DNA from 2 places in the Peribacillus sp. ACCC06369 genome. Region 1 is predicted to be linked to the other one. Evidence: riboswitches for the same ligand, from Rfam matches in the RefSeq annotation. Region 1 holds a riboswitch; the other holds the start of a gene.
What was found. Region 1 has a riboswitch for glycine ahead of QUF78_RS04115 (amino acid permease). Riboswitches for the same ligand answer to the same signal wherever they lie in the genome.

Region 1 (8,423 bases):
GACTAATGTGATCAAGTGAAGCAAATTGCCGAGCTACGGTAAATGGTTCACTGTATGAGGTGGAAACAGTTCCGACAAGCCCTATTCGTGATGTGAAAGCAGCAAGTGCGGATAAAATGGTAAGTGGCTCAAATCGATTTAAAAAATGCGGAATGGATTTCTCATTGATGAATAAACCGTCAGCAATGAAAAGTAAATCGAACTTTCCCTCTTCTGCCTTCTGGGCCTGCTCCTTATAAAATTCAAGACTAACACTGGCATCGGTTTGAATGTCAGGATGCCTCCAACCAGATATACTCCCTCCAACTCCATGAATAAGCGCTCCAAATTTCAACTTTCTCTGCTCAGACATCAATACTCCTCCTTTAATTAATCGGTTTTTAGCTTGCTGACTTCTTAATTTTGGCTCACAAAGTTCTTTTCGCCAGGTAAGGCTAATTGAAGCGGACTCAACAATTGAAAAGATCGGAATCTTTCTGCTTCTTTTACTACCGGTGTATGTAGGATAAACTCATCTACCCCATATTTTTCATGTAAATTTGTTAGGACTTCCTTTACGTAAGAGGGAGTTCCAGCAATAATATTGGAATCTTGTTCTTCTATTTCGTAAGACTCCCCAGACTGCTTCCCAAATAATTCTGCTTGCACTAAGGTTTGGACCGTAACAGAACGACCGCTTTGGAGATGAACTTTCACTATCCTTTGGTCACCTGCTAGCTGTTCTGCTTCTTGTTGTGAAGGAGCAGCAATCACTGAAACTGATACCTTAAAGCTCCCAGTTGGATAGATACTTCGGTAAATGCGTACAGCATCTTCGAATACAGTCTCATTACTGTTGATAAATCGAGCAAATACATAAGCTATACCCAGATTGGCTGCTAGCCTGGCACTGTCAGCACTTGCACCAAGCAGAAACATTTTTGGCTTTTTTGAAGGGAGTGGCGTCGCTTGAATACCTGAAAGCGGGTGATTATCATTAATCGAATTTTCAATTATTTTTTGTAAAAAAGATAACCGCTCTTCGAAATCTTTTCCATCATTAACAGTACCAAATTGTAGCGCCTTCGTTGATAAGGGGAGACCACCCGGTGCCTTTCCAATGCCAAGGTCAACTCTGCCAGGCGAAAGATTTGATAACACGTGAAAATTTTCCGCCACTTTATATGGACTATAATGCTGAAGCATAACACCTCCGGACCCTACCCGAATAGATTTTGTTTGGGCTAATAAATATGATACCAATACTTCCGGGGAAGATCCCGCTAGCTTTTCGGCATGATGATGTTCTGATAGCCAGAAACGGGTATATCCCCACTCTTCTGCATGTCTCGCCAGCTTAATGGTTTGCTGTAGTGCATCAAAGGCTGAAGTTCCTGGAAATATCGGGCTCTGGTCTAAAATGCCAAGCTTATAACTCATATTCTCTCCTCCGCTTCAATTCAAAGTATACTGATATGAATAATAACAATTTAATAATTTTGATTTATCCTAACACCTAAAGCATGTTAATGGCAATGGTTTAACTAATAGGAAAAAATATTGTATTGATAGAAAATATCTATCAATTAGATTGTGTCTGTGATTGATGATGGTCTTGTTCAAATTTCCGTATTGATAAAAGAATGTCATTCCATAGTAAGGGTGCTTCCATCCCGTGATTTAAATGAGTCAGATAGATGTGCTGCTTTATCTTGATTAAATGTGACACATCAACTTCAACCAAAGTTCCCTGTTCTAACTCTTTTTTAATACATAAATACGGTAAAAATCCGATACAGCTTCTGCTAAGAATTAGCGATTTCGCCACTTCCAAGTGATCAACCTGAAATTCAATACGCGGCTCTACATTTGACACTTCAAAAATTTTATTAACGTGGTTCCAGTCAAACGCACCACACTCAAAAAATACCAACGGCTCCATTGCTAATACTTGCACCGTTAGCTCTGTTTCAACTTGAAATGGATGTCCTGGATACACTACTAAACGTATCGAATTATCAAGGGTCTTGTGATTTTGCAGACCACTATGTGTAACATCCTTCATAAATGCTATATCAACCTTTTTCTGAAGCAACTTATCAATTAATGCATCATTTGTTGCTGAAATAAATTTAAAGCGTAAATTAGGGTTTTCCTTTTTCCATAGAGGAAGAGCAAATGGAATAAAGTATTGCGATGTAATGATATTAGCCCCTATCGTTATTTCCTCCAGATCGCTTCCTGTTTTCAACTGTTTTTTCCCCTGTTGAAAGGTACGAATAATTTGTTCCGCAAATGGAATGAACGCTTTCCCTTTTTCCGTTAAAATAATCCCTCTCCCTTGCCTCTCAAATAGTTCTGAATCGAGTTCACTCTCAAGCGTCTTAATTCTTGCCGAAACCGTCGGCTGTGATAAAAACAGTGCCTCTGCTGCTTTATGAAAACTATTAAAATGAACAACATACATAAAAGCTTCAATATGATCAATATTCATCTCCCCAACTCCTTTTTCCAAAATGAACGCAAAAAGCTCCTGTTCGCTTATCGCGTTCAGGAGCTTTTGGTTGTCCAATCAGCTCATCTTTTATAATAATTCTTTCTCCGATTTTAATCTTATAAAACCAATAAGTAAAGTGTAATTTAATTAACTGTACAACCAACAAGTCACGATATATTTATTGCGATTTCATACAATATGATATTCAAGGAACATAATACTATTTATAAAGATGAAAATTTAAGGATTCTAAGTAAATAAAACTAATAATTTCATTCTCTTTCTTCCCGTTTTTCAATCCTAAGGGTGTATCTTTTTTCCCGATTGCGCGATAAATTTTGCATAGTTTATTTAAATTGTTTATCCCAATGGACTTGGCAGTTTCAGTCCTTCCTGTCTACGTTATATATTTTTTCTCCTTATAAAAAAGAAAAGAAGGGTCATCCTAATGGAGTAATTCAAATTATGACATAAGGAGAGAAACTACATGCCTCAACAACAAATTGATATCAATCAATTAAATCAAGCAAAAGCAAACGTTACCCTTACGCAAACCTTACTTTCACAAGCAATAGAAAAATCTTCCTCTGATCCAACTTTGGCACAAGAAGCCATTAAACAAGCTGCTCAAGAAATCGCACAAGCCCAATCTTCCGTAAATCAGGTTTACAGTACAGTACAAGCTCCGCAAGCAGAGTGATTTTGGGTATTATCTCGATTAATTGATTCAAAACAAGATGAAAGAGGCCTATATCCAAATTTAGGAATAGGCCTTTTTATAACGGATGTTTTTGGTCCAACCAAGCCTTTTCAACACCACTTATTTAATGGGGGTATGCTTTGAGGGAACTTAAACGTATTGTATGGATCTTACATACCTCGTTTTCACTTCTCGAAGCCGTTTGAATTTTTCTCCATAGTACGCAGTTGGCCAATTTTTGATGAGAGTATCCGGCCAATTCACGTAGTCACCGGTAGTATATGAAGCCAAAGCGCATTTAAGTTCCTTGATCCACTGGATGTTTTCACGCTCTTCTTCTGGATTGGTCCATGTAGCCAGATACTCCCGGGCGATGATGGCATCCCGATAATAAAAAGCCGTTTCATTTGGGTCCGAACGACCAGCGACCCCTATGGATTGGTGCCAAATTGCTGCATTTTCATTTGGAGTATTTTCTAGAAAATGCTTCATCGCAGGTTCACTCGTGATTTCCACGCATTTACTCGTGATTTCCAACAATTGATCCACAAAGGCAAAAAAAAAGCCCCTCTCGATCAAGAGAAGGGCTTTTTAAAAAGTATTTTAACGCTTTATGCTTTCGTACCTTATCCAGAAATCTCATCATCGGATTTAACTTCCAATGGAGTTCGTTTATCCATTTTCAGCAGGTAATAACTCGCTGCGACCAAGACTAGGAAAACGATCCCGACAATCAAGGAAATCCGGGTACTCGGATTGACCCACATACCAACCAGCACCATCAGTAAAAAGGCAATTGTCGCATAGTTACTGTAAGGGGCCAACGGCATTTTGAACGGATGTTTTTCCATTTCAACAGCATTTACCTTTCTGAATTTAAGCTCACTGATAAGTAAGACAAACCATGGAATCATCCCGGGTAAAACACTCGCACTGTACACATAAAGGAATAATTGCGGGGGTGCAAGGTAATTCAGGATAACCCCGATGCCCAATCCTAATAATACAGCTATCGTACAATATGCCGGCACTCCATTTTTAGATACTTTTGCAAAGATTTTAGGAGCTTGGCCATTCAATGCTAGAGTGTAAAGCATACGCCCTGCACTGAAAATCCCACTGTTGCATCCAGACATTGCGGCAGTGATTACGACAAAGTTAATGATGCCTGCCGCTGCAGTGATACCGATTTTAGCAAAGGTTGAAACGAATGGACTTCCGATGTCATCCAGTTTATCCCAAGGATAAACCGTCACGATGACGAAGATAGCGCCAATATAGAAAATTAGAATGCGCCATATGATTGATTGGATCGCTTTTGTTACGGTCTTTGTTGGATCTTTCGCTTCTCCGGCTGTGATGCCGATAAGCTCAACGCCTTGATAGGAAGCCACGACAAGGGAAAGCGCAAAGAAGAATCCTGTCCAACCTCCCGTAAAGAAGCCGCCATTTGCCCAAAGATTCGATAATCCAATCGCATCCCCCCCATTCCCTATGCCAAAGAAAATAAGGCCAAAACCGGCAATGATCATCAATACAATCGTAATTATTTTTATAAGCGCAAACCAAAACTCAAATTCCCCGAAAGATTTTACGGAAATGAGGTTTGCCGCCCCCAAGATGATCATGGCGACCACACCTGGTATCCAAGCTGGTAACTCCGGGAACCAATACTGCATATACATTCCAACGGCGATGATTTCGGACATTCCGACGATTACCCATTGAAACCAATTGCTCCAAGCAGTCATATAACCAGCCAAAGGATGTATATAGCTGCTCGCAAAGGTTGCAAAAGAACCTGTAGTCGGTTCTAAATATAGCATCTCCCCCATAGAGCGCATGATGAAAAATATAAATATACCTGCGATGGCATAAGCGAGCATGACAGAGGGCCCAGTCCATTTGATCGTGCTCGCCGATCCCATGAATAACCCAACCCCGATGGTTCCGCCCAAGGCTATCATTTGAATATGACGTGCCTCCAGCCCTCTCTTTAATTCCTTATTTGACATGTTTAACTCCCCCAGATGCAATATTAGCGGCAATGATATTAATATCCTTTCCACCAATCGACTCTCTATTATTATTGCGGTTAAAAATGCTTTATCCTAATCATTTGCATAACACTTTAATTTTGTTTTCTTATCTTATAATAGTAAATATTCTGTAAAAATACAAATGTATTTTTCAAATAAACAGTTGCCAAAAATATCTTGTTGATATTCCCAATCAAAAATTATCATTTTAAAAAAGTGATGATCAGTATTTTATAATAGTGATAGTACAAAAAGAGCAGGAAACAATCACTTCTGATTGGAGCCCATTCAAACCTTCGCAAGTGAATGTTTATAAAAATTTAAACCATTTCAAGAAGTGTTGTAAATGCAAAAATTTGTTGACCTCCGAAAAAATAAATGATAGAATTCCAATATTATTTTATAAGTATAATGAATGATTTAGCAGTGGAAGATTATCACTGACTGACATTTTCACACAACCGCATACAAGCAAGCGATGAACGCTATGGATGACACTATAGCAGGAGCAGCTTCTGGAGAGACTGTACAAGATGCAGCGCCGAAGGATTCACAATCTCAGGCAAAAGGACAGAAGAGTAACGAATGATAAATTGTTATTCTGAACCCTTTAAGAGATTGGTATTATCCAATCTCTTTTTTTATTGTCCACTTTGTGATTGGCGGAAACAACACTCGTGAAAAAAACCATTGGGAAATGCAAGCTGGGCGAAAAATCACGTCCCTCTCTCCAAGACCAAGCAGGTTTGAAATCATTCACTATCAAGACCATAAAAGACGGGGGCGTACAAATTGGCTAAACAGGAATTAAAAAGAGATTTAAAAAATCGTCATGTACAACTGATTGCAATAGGAGGAACAATTGGTACCGGTTTATTTTTAGGATCCGGAAAAGCCATACAATTGGCAGGTCCATCCATCATCTTCTCCTATCTGATAATAGGGATTGCTTTGTTTTTTGTGATGAGGGCCCTAGGCGAATTGCTCTTATCCAATGCAGGGTATACGTCATTCACTGAATTCGCAACCGAATATGTCGGTCCATGGGCTGGCTTCGTGACCGGTTGGACCTATTGGTTCTGTTGGATCATGACCGCAATGGCCGATATCATAGCTGTCGGTGTCTATATACAATACTGGTTCGATATCCCTCAATGGATTCCGGCTCTAATATGCCTGGTCACCCTGTTAGGATTGAACCTATTGACCGTTAAGTTATTTGGCGAATTGGAATTCTGGTTTGCCATCATTAAAGTAATCACGATCATCGCCTTGATCATCGTAGGTATCATCTTATTGATCATCGGCTTCAATACCAATACCGGAACGGTTTCCCTAACGAACCTATGGAATCATGGAGGCATGTTCCCCAATGGCATTTCCGGATTCCTGTTATCTTTACAGTTGGTCGTCTTCTCCTTTGTAGGTGTCGAATTGGTCGGGGTTTCCGCAGCAGAAACGGCGAACCCGAGAAAGAACATTCCGTCTGCCATCAATAAAATCCCTGTCCGGATTTTACTTTTCTATGTGGGTGCCATATTCGTCATTCTCTGCGTCAACCCATGGACTCAACTGGATTCCACGAGCAGCCCATTTGTAGAGGTCTTTGCGTTAATCGGCATTCCTGTAGCTGCAGGGATCATCAACTTCGTCGTTTTGACATCTGCTGCTTCTGCATGCAACAGCGGTTTATTTTCAACAAGCCGAATACTCTATACGTTAAGCAGGAGTGGCGAAGCCCCTGCTAAACTGGAAAAATTAAATAAACAGGCTGTTCCAAGCAATGCCTTGTTTACATCAACAATCGTTGTATCACTTGGGGCATTATTAAGCAAACTGATACCGGAACAGGCATTTACCGTTGTGACGACCATCAGTGCCATCTGTTTCATATGGGTATGGAGCATAATCTTGATCTCCCATATCAAATATTCGAAAACAAGGCCTGACCTAAGAGCCGCATCAACTTTCAAGGCTCCTTTTACACCCTTTATCAATTACGTCATTTTAGGATTATTCCTGTTCATCCTTATCGTTATGCTATTCGCTGAAGCTACACGGCTATCACTGCTCATGACGCCAATCTGGTTCATACTCTTGGTGATACTATATAACTACCAGAAAAAAAGATAGAAAACGGATAAAGCCTTGAACTCAATATGAATTCAAGGCTTTATCCATTTCAACAAACACTTCAACTTTCCATCAGTGGACTCGGTTGCTAAAAATATATCAAGCAACCACATTAAATTTTATATCGAAATAGTGTAAGCTAATATATATCATCGGAACTTGTAAAAGAAGGGAAATCAATCATGTATGAATTTCCCTTCCCCGTTTGGTTCACCCATCCATCAGTGGCATTGAAGAAAAACCCCATTGGTGGACGTTTCACTTTATTTAATACGGAGGGGTTTGTTTAATGAAGATTATATATATCCTTACTCTAGTTCCTTTCATAGGCATACTAGGATTTCTACCTTTTGTTAATAGAATAGAACCTTATGTATTAGGGATGCCTTTCAATATGTTCTGGATGGCTATGTGGGTGGTCCTTACCTCTGGCATCTTGGGCATCATGTATAAGCTGGATCCCAGGAATCGGGAAGGTGACCAGGAATGAATATTGCTCTCTTAATCATTTTAGCATTTTTACTTCTGTCGATATTTTTAGGCATTCGCTCTTCAAAAGGAAAAGATATGGACTTGGAACAATGGACGGTGGGCGGACGTGGTTTTGGTGCAATATTCGTCTTTCTGCTGATGGCTGGGGAAATCTATACGACCTTCTCCTTCCTTGGCGGCAGCGGCTGGGCTTATGGCAAGGGCGCACCCGCTCTATATGTTCTTATTTACATTACTTTGTCTTACGTATTATCCTATTGGCTCCTTCCGGAAATATGGAAATATGCCAAAGAAAATAAACTGATGTCTCAATCCGATTTCTTTGTAAGCAAATATAAGAGTCCTAGTTTAGGAATTTTGGCTGCGCTTGTCGGTGTGGTGTCGATGATTCCAGTGATCGTCGTGCAGCTGAAAGGTTTGGGGATCATTGTCTCAGAAGCTTCTTATGGTGCCATCTCAATGTCCGCGGCGGTTTGGATGGGGGCGATCAGCCTTACCATTTATGTGATGATATCCGGTATACACGGTTCAGTTTGGACAGCAGTCATAAAAGATATCATGATGATTGCCATTATAGGATTCT
Region 2 (8,423 bases), 2.8 Mb from region 1:
GGTTATTGCGTATTCACTTTTTAATTGGTACCGCCAGCGTAAAATCGTTAAAACATTAACACAGGACGAATTTATCGCTAACTACAGAAAAGTGCAGCTGATCGATGTTCGGGAACCGAATGATTTTGATAATGGTCATATCTTAGGCGCAAGAAACATCCCTATGACGCAAATGAAAACTCGCTTGGTCGAAATTAGGCCGGACAAGCCTGTATACTTGTACGCTCAAAGCGAAATCATCAGCGGAAGAGCTGCAGCCATGCTATACAAAAAGGGCTACAAGGAACTTTTTCACCTAAAAGGCGGTTTCAAAATGTGGACCGGGAAAATCAAAGCAAAGAAATAAGACCCCATCTCCGCATGGGCTCTTTTTAATTAAAACGTCTACATGTTCAATGCGGGCTCAATGAAAATGAAAATGAAAGTTAACTTATTGACTTTGATTAGTTCTTTACAAGATACATAAACATGAAAAAACCCCCGCCGGCAGGCAGGGGTTTTTTCATGTAAGCTTTCAGTCTAGGCTTGAAAACGCAGAACCGGTTTTCTTGCAGCAAGAGTTTCATCAAGCCGCTTTATAACGGTCGTATGCGGAGCTTCCTGAACGATTTCCGGAGTTTCCTCCGCTTCCTTGGCAATCTGGATCATTGCATCGATGAATGCATCCAGAGTTTCCTTGGACTCCGTTTCGGTCGGTTCTATCATCATTCCTTCTTCCACGTTCAACGGGAAGTAAATGGTTGGAGGATGATACCCGAAATCCAGCAATCTTTTGGCTATGTCGAGAGTCCTGACTCCCAATTTCTTTTGCCGACGTCCGCTTAATACGAATTCGTGCTTACAATGACGATTATATGGTAGGTCAAAATAAGGTTCCAACCTACGCATCATATAATTTGCATTGAGGACCGCATTCTCGGTGACGGCTTTAAGGCCATCAGGACCCATTGAACGAATGTACGTATAAGCCCTCACGTTTATCCCGAAATTCCCATAGTAGGGTTTTACCCTGCCAATGGATTGCGGGCGATCATAATCAAGAACGAATTGCTCATCTTGTTTGACCACAAGCGGTTTAGGCAAGTAAGGAATCAAATCCGACTTTACCCCTACAGGGCCAGAACCCGGACCGCCGCCGCCATGCGGGCCAGTGAATGTTTTATGGAGATTTAAGTGAACCACATCAAAGCCCATGTCACCCGGGCGTGCTTTTGAAAGTACTGCATTCAGATTGGCACCATCATAATAAAGCTTCCCACCGGCATCATGGACAAGTTGTGCCATTTCCAAAATGTTCTCTTCAAACAATCCCAACGTATTGGGGTTCGTCAGCATCAAAGCCGCCGTATCCGGTCCCACAACACGCTTTAAATCCTCAAGGTCGACTAACCCGTTTTCATCGGATTTCACTGTTATCGTTTCAAGTCCGGCCACAGTGGCAGAAGCTGGATTCGTACCGTGTGCAGAATCGGGTACGATCACTTTCGTCCGTTCTGTATCGCCATTAGCTTCGTGAAAAGCGCGAATCATCATCAACCCTGTCCATTCACCGTGTGCACCTGCTGCAGGCTGTAATGTCACTTGATCCATCCCAGTGATTTCCGTTAGATGTTCCTGCAAATCAAATAATAGTCCCAAGGCTCCCTGAACAGTACTCGGATCTTGATATGGATGGATATGGGCGAAACCGTTAAAGCGTGCCACATTTTCATTTATTTTCGGATTATATTTCATCGTGCATGAACCCAGCGGATAAAAACCCGAATCCACTCCATGATTCCGTTTGGAAAGTGCTGTATAGTGACGCATGATATCCAATTCGGACACCTCAGGAAGCTTAGCCTCTTCTTCACGGATGTAGTCGGCAGGAAGAATTTCTTCGAGCGGAGTAGTTGCAACATCCATTTCTGGCAGACTATACCCGATTCGACCGGATGTACTGATTTCAAAAATGAGTGATTGATCTTGATTATTCATGTTGATCCCCCAATTCCTGCGCAAGTGCATCAATTTCTTCTTTTGTTCTAAGTTCCGTTACCGCGACCAGCATATGGTCTTCCAGCTCAGGATATACCTTTCCTAAATCAAAGCCGCCGATCATCCCTTTTTCAAATAGGTTTTTATTGATTTCTGAAAACGAAGCAGGCAGTTTAATGACAAATTCATTAAACGAAGGACCGTCGAACATTACTTTTATCCCTTTTGCCTCAATAGCTTTTTTCGCATAATGCGCTTTTTGAATATTTTGCACGGCCATTTCTTTGACCCCCTTTTTCCCAAGAGCGGTCATTGCAACAGAAGCTGCCAAGGCGTTCAACGCTTGATTGGAACAAATGTTGGATGTGGCCTTATCACGGCGAATGTGCTGCTCACGAGCTTGAAGCGTCAGCACAAAACCCCTTTTTCCATTTTCATCCACTGTTTGACCGACGAGTCTGCCCGGAACTTTCCGTACAAGTTTATTCGTAACGGCAAAATATCCACAATGAGGTCCACCGAATGCTGCTGGAATGCCGAATGGCTGAGCATCCCCCGTTACGATATCTGCACCGAGGGCACCAGGGGATGTCAAGGCTCCCAGTGCAAGCGGATTACTGGAAACGATAAACATGGACTTGACGCCATGAATGATTTCTTCCATTTCTTTCAATGGCTCGATGCGGCCAAAAAAGTTCGGATATTGCACAATCACTCCTGCAATATCATCATTCACCAACTCCCTTAAGGCCGCCATATCCGTCACACCGTCTTTATAAGGAATTTCGATCACTTCCACGCGTTGTCCTTTCGCATAGGTCTTTACGACTTCTCTTGATTCAGGATGGACCGTCCCTGAAATGAGAATCTTCTTGCGTCGTGTGTGACCTGAAGCAAGCATGGCTGCTTCAGCTAGCGCTGTCCCGCCGTCATACATGGAGGAGTTAGCCACATCCATACCCGTCAATTCACAAATCATCGTTTGATATTCAAAGATGGCCTGAAGCTCGCCCTGTGAAATTTCAGGCTGATAGGGTGTATAAGCCGTATAAAACTCAGAACGGGAAAGAACATGATCGACGATGACCGGTGCATAATGGTCATAGACACCCGCACCAAGGAAGGAAGCATAGTTTTTAAGATCCGCATTCTTGGAAGCAAGCCTTGATAATTCTTTCATTAAGGCAGGTTCCGATTTAGCGGGCTTGATATCGTATTCGCCTTGAAAACGAACACTTTCAGGGATATCATTGAAAAGTTCTTCAACAGTAGGTACACCTATCACTTCAAGCATTTCTTGTTTATCTTGCTCTGTCATGGGTAAATAACGATGTTTCATCTAATGACCATTCCCCTCTATTTACGTGGTTTTTTATAAAAAGGTGTTTGTATGATAACGGCTTTCAAACGTTTGGATCGGATTTCCACTTCGACTTCCGCATCCAGCACCGAAAATTCCTTATCGATAAGTGCCAATCCTACGTTTTTCTTCAATGTTGGTGATTGGGTACCAGTCGTGACCTCGCCAATGACTTTGTCCCCGCTGTAGACCTTATACCCATGACGTGGAATACCACGGTCAATCATTTCAATTCCCATAAGCTTGCGGGGAGCCCCTTTCTCCTTTTGTTCAGCAAGAACGGCTTTCCCGAAAAAATCTGCTTCCTTATCCACTTTTACCGCAAAACCGATCCCGGCTTCTATTGGGGTGATGTCCGCTGAAAGTTCCTGCCCATACAGCGGCAGTTTCGCTTCAAAACGCAGGGTATCACGAGCTCCTAAACCAATCGGCTGAATCCCTTCTTCCTTGCCGGCATCCAGAATCGCCTTCCAAAGGGCAGGACCGTTTTCACTGTCGCTATATATCTCAAAACCATCTTCACCAGTATATCCGGTACGGGATACCATCGTGGAGATACCATTTATCATGACATTTTCCTTGAACTTGAAAAATCCAATTTCACTTAAGGCAGTATTTTCTGATAGTTTTTGTAATATCTTCTCTGCAGATGGCCCTTGAAGTGCTAGCTGTGTATAGTGACTCGATACATTCGTGATTTGGACATCTTCCGGTAGATTAGCTTGCAGCCAATCGAAATCTTTTTCTGTATTCGCTGCATTGACCACGAGCAGATAGTCGTCTTCAGCCCTCTTATAAACGATGAGATCATCAACCGTCCCGCCGTTTTCATAGCACATAGCCGTATATTGGGCACCGCCCTGTTGCAGCTTTGATATATCATTAGTCAGCATCTTCTGTAAAAAGGAAAGGCTCGCAGGACCCTTAACATCAACTTCCCCCATATGGGAAACATCGAATAACCCCGCTTTTGTACGTACGGCTTCATGTTCGTCCTTTATACCCGAAAATTGGACAGGAAGTTCCCAGCCGCCAAAATCGATCGTTTTACCGCCGCATTCACGATAAACTTCAAATAGTGGTGTTCTTTTTAAATTGGTCAAAAAATGACCCCCCTCAGATTTTTTAATTTAAATGGCTTCATTATCAAAGCTTCTTGTCATTACGCATCAGATATCCTGATTCATGAAGTGAAAAAAGCACAAAAAAGGACAGAGAAAGCCCGTTTGAGCTTTTTCTCTGTCCTGAAACCTGAAAGTTTACCTATATAATAGGTTTTCCCCTTTGGTGGCCGTCCCAAAATGGGCGGCGCTCTCCAGAGTTGCGTCCAATAAGAGTTCTTTTGCCTGAGAGATTCACTGCTAAGTTTGCTCCTTCGGCGCTACATCCGTAGTCTCTCCCCTTATCTTCACCCGCATATAAATGGCCTACCAATGAAAGTAAGCGAATAAGCCCCAAGCATTAGTAAAACCTTTGAGCATCATGGAATGCATTCTCTGCCAACTCTCCTAAAACTTCAGGAACCGTTTGAATGATCTCCTTCAGTATCTTGGATAAAATAGGAGCCTGTAGCGCATACTAAGAAAACGCGAACTGCAAAACCGAAATACAAAGATTCTTTATAGCGTTTGGAAATTGGAATTTTCTAAATATACTTATATCCTACCCTAAGAAACTTATCTCTGCAATATCTTTTGAAGAGAAATATTTTTCTTACTTCACATATGAAATGTTCGGGTTTTGACCTTTTATTAAGGAAATTATGATTTAAGAGGGAGTTATTTCTATGAAAATCAATATATCCTTCAATTCTGAATGGAATGACGAGTTTCTGCAAAAGATGGAAAATGACGGTCCATGGGGAAATTGGGAGCTTTATAAGTTGGCGGTTCAAATGGAGGAAAATCTCATCATCCCTGATTTTGAGGGTTTACAGGCGCCCAAGCACCTTCCGCAGTTAACCCCGCTTCCCCACCAATTGGAAGCAGCAAAGCAAGTGGTGGAAAAGATGAATGGAAAGGCCATTTTAGCTGATGAGGTAGGGCTCGGAAAAACAATTGAAGCCGGCTTGATCCTAAAAGAATATATGATTAGAGGCCTTGTAAAAAAAGTATTGATCCTTGTACCGGCTTCACTTGTAACACAATGGGCTTTTGAATTGAATACCAAGTTTCATATTCCGGCAGTCGTTCAGAGAAAAAGTTATGTTTGGGACTCCTGTGATGTGGTCATTTCATCCATTGATACAGCGAAACGCGCTCCACATCGTGATATCATTTTCAATCAGGAATATGACTTCATCATTATTGACGAAGCTCATAAACTTAAAAATAATAAGACGAAGAACTATGAATTCGTCCAAAATCTGAAAAAGAAATTTTGTTTACTCCTGACAGCTACTCCCATTCAAAATAAAGTCGAGGAAATTTTCCACCTCGTTTCGTTATTGAAACCAGGCCACTTGGGAAATGCCACACTCTTTTCGGAAAAATATAAAGGGAAAGGCCGGAACATAATTGAAGATGAACACCTTAAGGAACTGGTCAACACTGTTATGATACGAAACCGGCGGGCCGATACTGGTATTGAATGGACAAAAAGGCATGTGGAAACAATCACCATTGAATTTTCTCCAACCGAGCAGGCATTGTACGATGCCGTTTCCAAATTCAAGCCTATTTCGGATGGAACAAAAGGAAGCGCCTTTTCAGCTCTCACTCTCCAAAGGGAAGCCTGCAGCAGCAGGGAGGCAGTCTTTTATACTTTAAAAAATATGAAAGCAAAATACGACCAGCCTTCCCCTGACTTTTTGGCAAAGCTTGATGATTTATTTTCTAAAGTAAACGAAACGGTTCAGAACTCCAAAGCTGAAAAAGCTTTGGAACTGATCAAGAAAATTGATGACAAAGTGATTATCTTTACCGAATACCGAGCGACCCAGCTTTATCTGCAATGGTACCTGCAACAGAATGGGATTTCTTCAGTCCCTTTCCGAGGCGGATTTAAGCGTGGAAAGAAAGACTGGATGCGCGAATTATTCCAAAAGAAAATACAGGTATTAATCGCAACCGAAGCGGGCGGGGAAGGGATAAACCTTCAGTTTTGCCATCACTTGATTAATTTTGACCTGCCATGGAACCCCATGAGACTCGAGCAAAGAATTGGGCGGATTCACCGGCTTGGTCAGGAAGAAGATGTCATGATTTATAACTTTTCCACGAAAAATACAGTTGAAGAACATATTCTGAAGTTACTATACGAAAAAATCAATTTATTTGAAAAAGTAATTGGTGAACTGGATGATATTCTAACCAAACTGGATATTAACAACATTGAAGAATACTTAATCGATGTAGTCGGCGAGTCCAAAACAGAGGGCGAAATGAAAATCAAGATGGATAATTTTTCATCGTTAATTCAATTCGCTCAATCCATGAAGGAAGGTGAGGTTCATGCAGCAACGGGAAATTCATGATTTTTTATTAACTTACTTTAAAGCCAATGATTGTGAAATACTGGATAATACACCAACCCACCTTACGGTTCAACTGACGATTGAAATGGATAAAGAATTAATGAACAGACCCTTTTATTGGCACTATCTAGAAAAAACGGGTGGCATTCCGAACCCAGCCCAGATGACTTTCATTACCGACCCAGAACACGCTCCACCCGATTTAAAGGGAGAAATGATTCATTTTGGCTCCCCTCGCCTTCATCAAATTATTCAATCAACAAAAAATCTGGCAGGGTATACTAGACTTTTTGAGGATACTCCTCCATCAAAAGGCGGGAATAATCCATTGTTTCCTTGGCTAACCCTTAATGTGAAAATATCCTATCAATGCGATCGTAAAAAAGATACCTTTATGTCCATCGGATTGAATTTAATCTCAGGCGAGATCATGGAAAGCTTTCACCATCGGGTTTTACCGGTTAAGGTCACCCCAAAAATACCGGATTATTCCTTTACGCTTTCACCGCTCATCATGCCCAAGAGTGGATTGGCCAGACTGGATACATACATCAGAACCAGTTTCGAGGATGATGACCATTCTTGGGCGGAAGAAGCAATGCTTCGCTGGCAGAATGACTTGAATTTATTGGAGCATTTTTACAAGGATATGGACGAAAAAAGTGAGAGCTATTTTACCGAAAAAGAAGCCTTAAAAGCACAATATGAACCGAACATCCGAATATCCATCATCAATGGAGGTTTATTTTACCTTTCAGATAGGGCGTTGGGATAGGATCCTTAATAAAAAAACAGATGTCCTAATTTAAGGACATCTGTTCTATTTCTTGATATTTTTCCTTAAGAACATCGACAAAGCAAAAGGGACAATGCCAAACCAATGGGACATACCATGGTTTTTATCCTCTTTTCTATGACGTCGCTTTTCTTTTCGTTCTTTTTTGGTCAGATTAAAATATTCGACAAGCTGTTGCGTCAGATATTTAATATAAGCGTTTGTAGACATATAAAAATCACCCTAAACAAAGTATGCCCGGTTTACGCTTGTTTTATTCCTTCACTTGTTCCCTAAACACGCGAATCTATCGCTTGAACATGATTGAGCCTTTATAAAAGACTGTGTATTTTACGTATTACACAGCCTGCTTTTCTATCCATTGTATCACTCGCCCCGCTTCTGTATCGTATTGAATGATGACCCTACCCCTTCGGTCATTTTTAGTCGTCGATGAAAATTCGATATAGACGTAAGGACCGTCTTCCTCCGTTAAGGAATATCGCACCGTACCATTGGGGTAGAAAATTTCCCCCTGGATGATTTCCGGGACCTCTTCCCCCCACTCTGACGTCACATCCTTAACGGCAAGGTGGACAAGATGATCGGCCACAAGCGATTCTTCCACTTCTTTATAAAACATTTTATCGATGATAAATTGATCGATCATTAATATCGTGAACATGATGAAAACACTCGCTACAATCATGATCATCGGGAAAACGACTCCTTTTTGATTATTCATCGACTTTCGTCACATGTCTAAAGAAAGGATGAAATCTACGACTGAAAGTGGTCCCTGCTTTATCCGTTATATTTAGAACAATGACACTTCC

Region 2: another riboswitch for glycine. It lies ahead of gcvT (glycine cleavage system aminomethyltransferase GcvT); the one in region 1 lies ahead of QUF78_RS04115 (amino acid permease).

The regions. Positions count from the first base shown of each region.
Region 1 covers NZ_JAUCEN010000002.1:692,022-700,444, reverse strand. The annotation lists gene QUF78_RS04150 (LLM class flavin-dependent oxidoreductase) at 1-352, opposite strand, end outside; gene QUF78_RS04145 (LLM class flavin-dependent oxidoreductase) at 397-1,419, opposite strand; gene QUF78_RS04140 (LysR family transcriptional regulator) at 1,562-2,473, opposite strand; gene QUF78_RS04135 (hypothetical protein) at 2,463-2,639, opposite strand; gene QUF78_RS04130 (hypothetical protein) at 2,964-3,176, shown strand; partial or broken gene QUF78_RS04125 (BBE domain-containing protein) at 3,287-3,668, opposite strand; gene QUF78_RS04120 (amino acid permease) at 3,803-5,191, opposite strand; glycine riboswitch at 5,721-5,799, shown strand; gene QUF78_RS04115 (amino acid permease) at 6,008-7,348, shown strand; gene QUF78_RS04110 (DUF3311 domain-containing protein) at 7,638-7,838, shown strand; gene QUF78_RS04105 (sodium:solute symporter family protein) at 7,835-8,423, shown strand, end outside.
Region 2 covers NZ_JAUCEN010000002.1:3,512,846-3,521,268, forward strand. The annotation lists gene QUF78_RS17870 (rhodanese-like domain-containing protein) at 1-346, shown strand, start outside; gene gcvPB (aminomethyl-transferring glycine dehydrogenase subunit GcvPB) at 520-1,977, opposite strand; gene gcvPA (aminomethyl-transferring glycine dehydrogenase subunit GcvPA) at 1,970-3,316, opposite strand; gene gcvT (glycine cleavage system aminomethyltransferase GcvT) at 3,334-4,440, opposite strand; glycine riboswitch at 4,575-4,658, opposite strand; glycine riboswitch at 4,662-4,749, opposite strand; gene QUF78_RS17890 (DEAD/DEAH box helicase) at 5,124-6,812, shown strand; gene QUF78_RS17895 (YqhG family protein) at 6,790-7,587, shown strand; gene QUF78_RS17900 (YqzE family protein) at 7,633-7,818, opposite strand; gene comGG (competence type IV pilus minor pilin ComGG) at 7,946-8,332, opposite strand; gene comGF (competence type IV pilus minor pilin ComGF) at 8,325-8,423, opposite strand, start outside.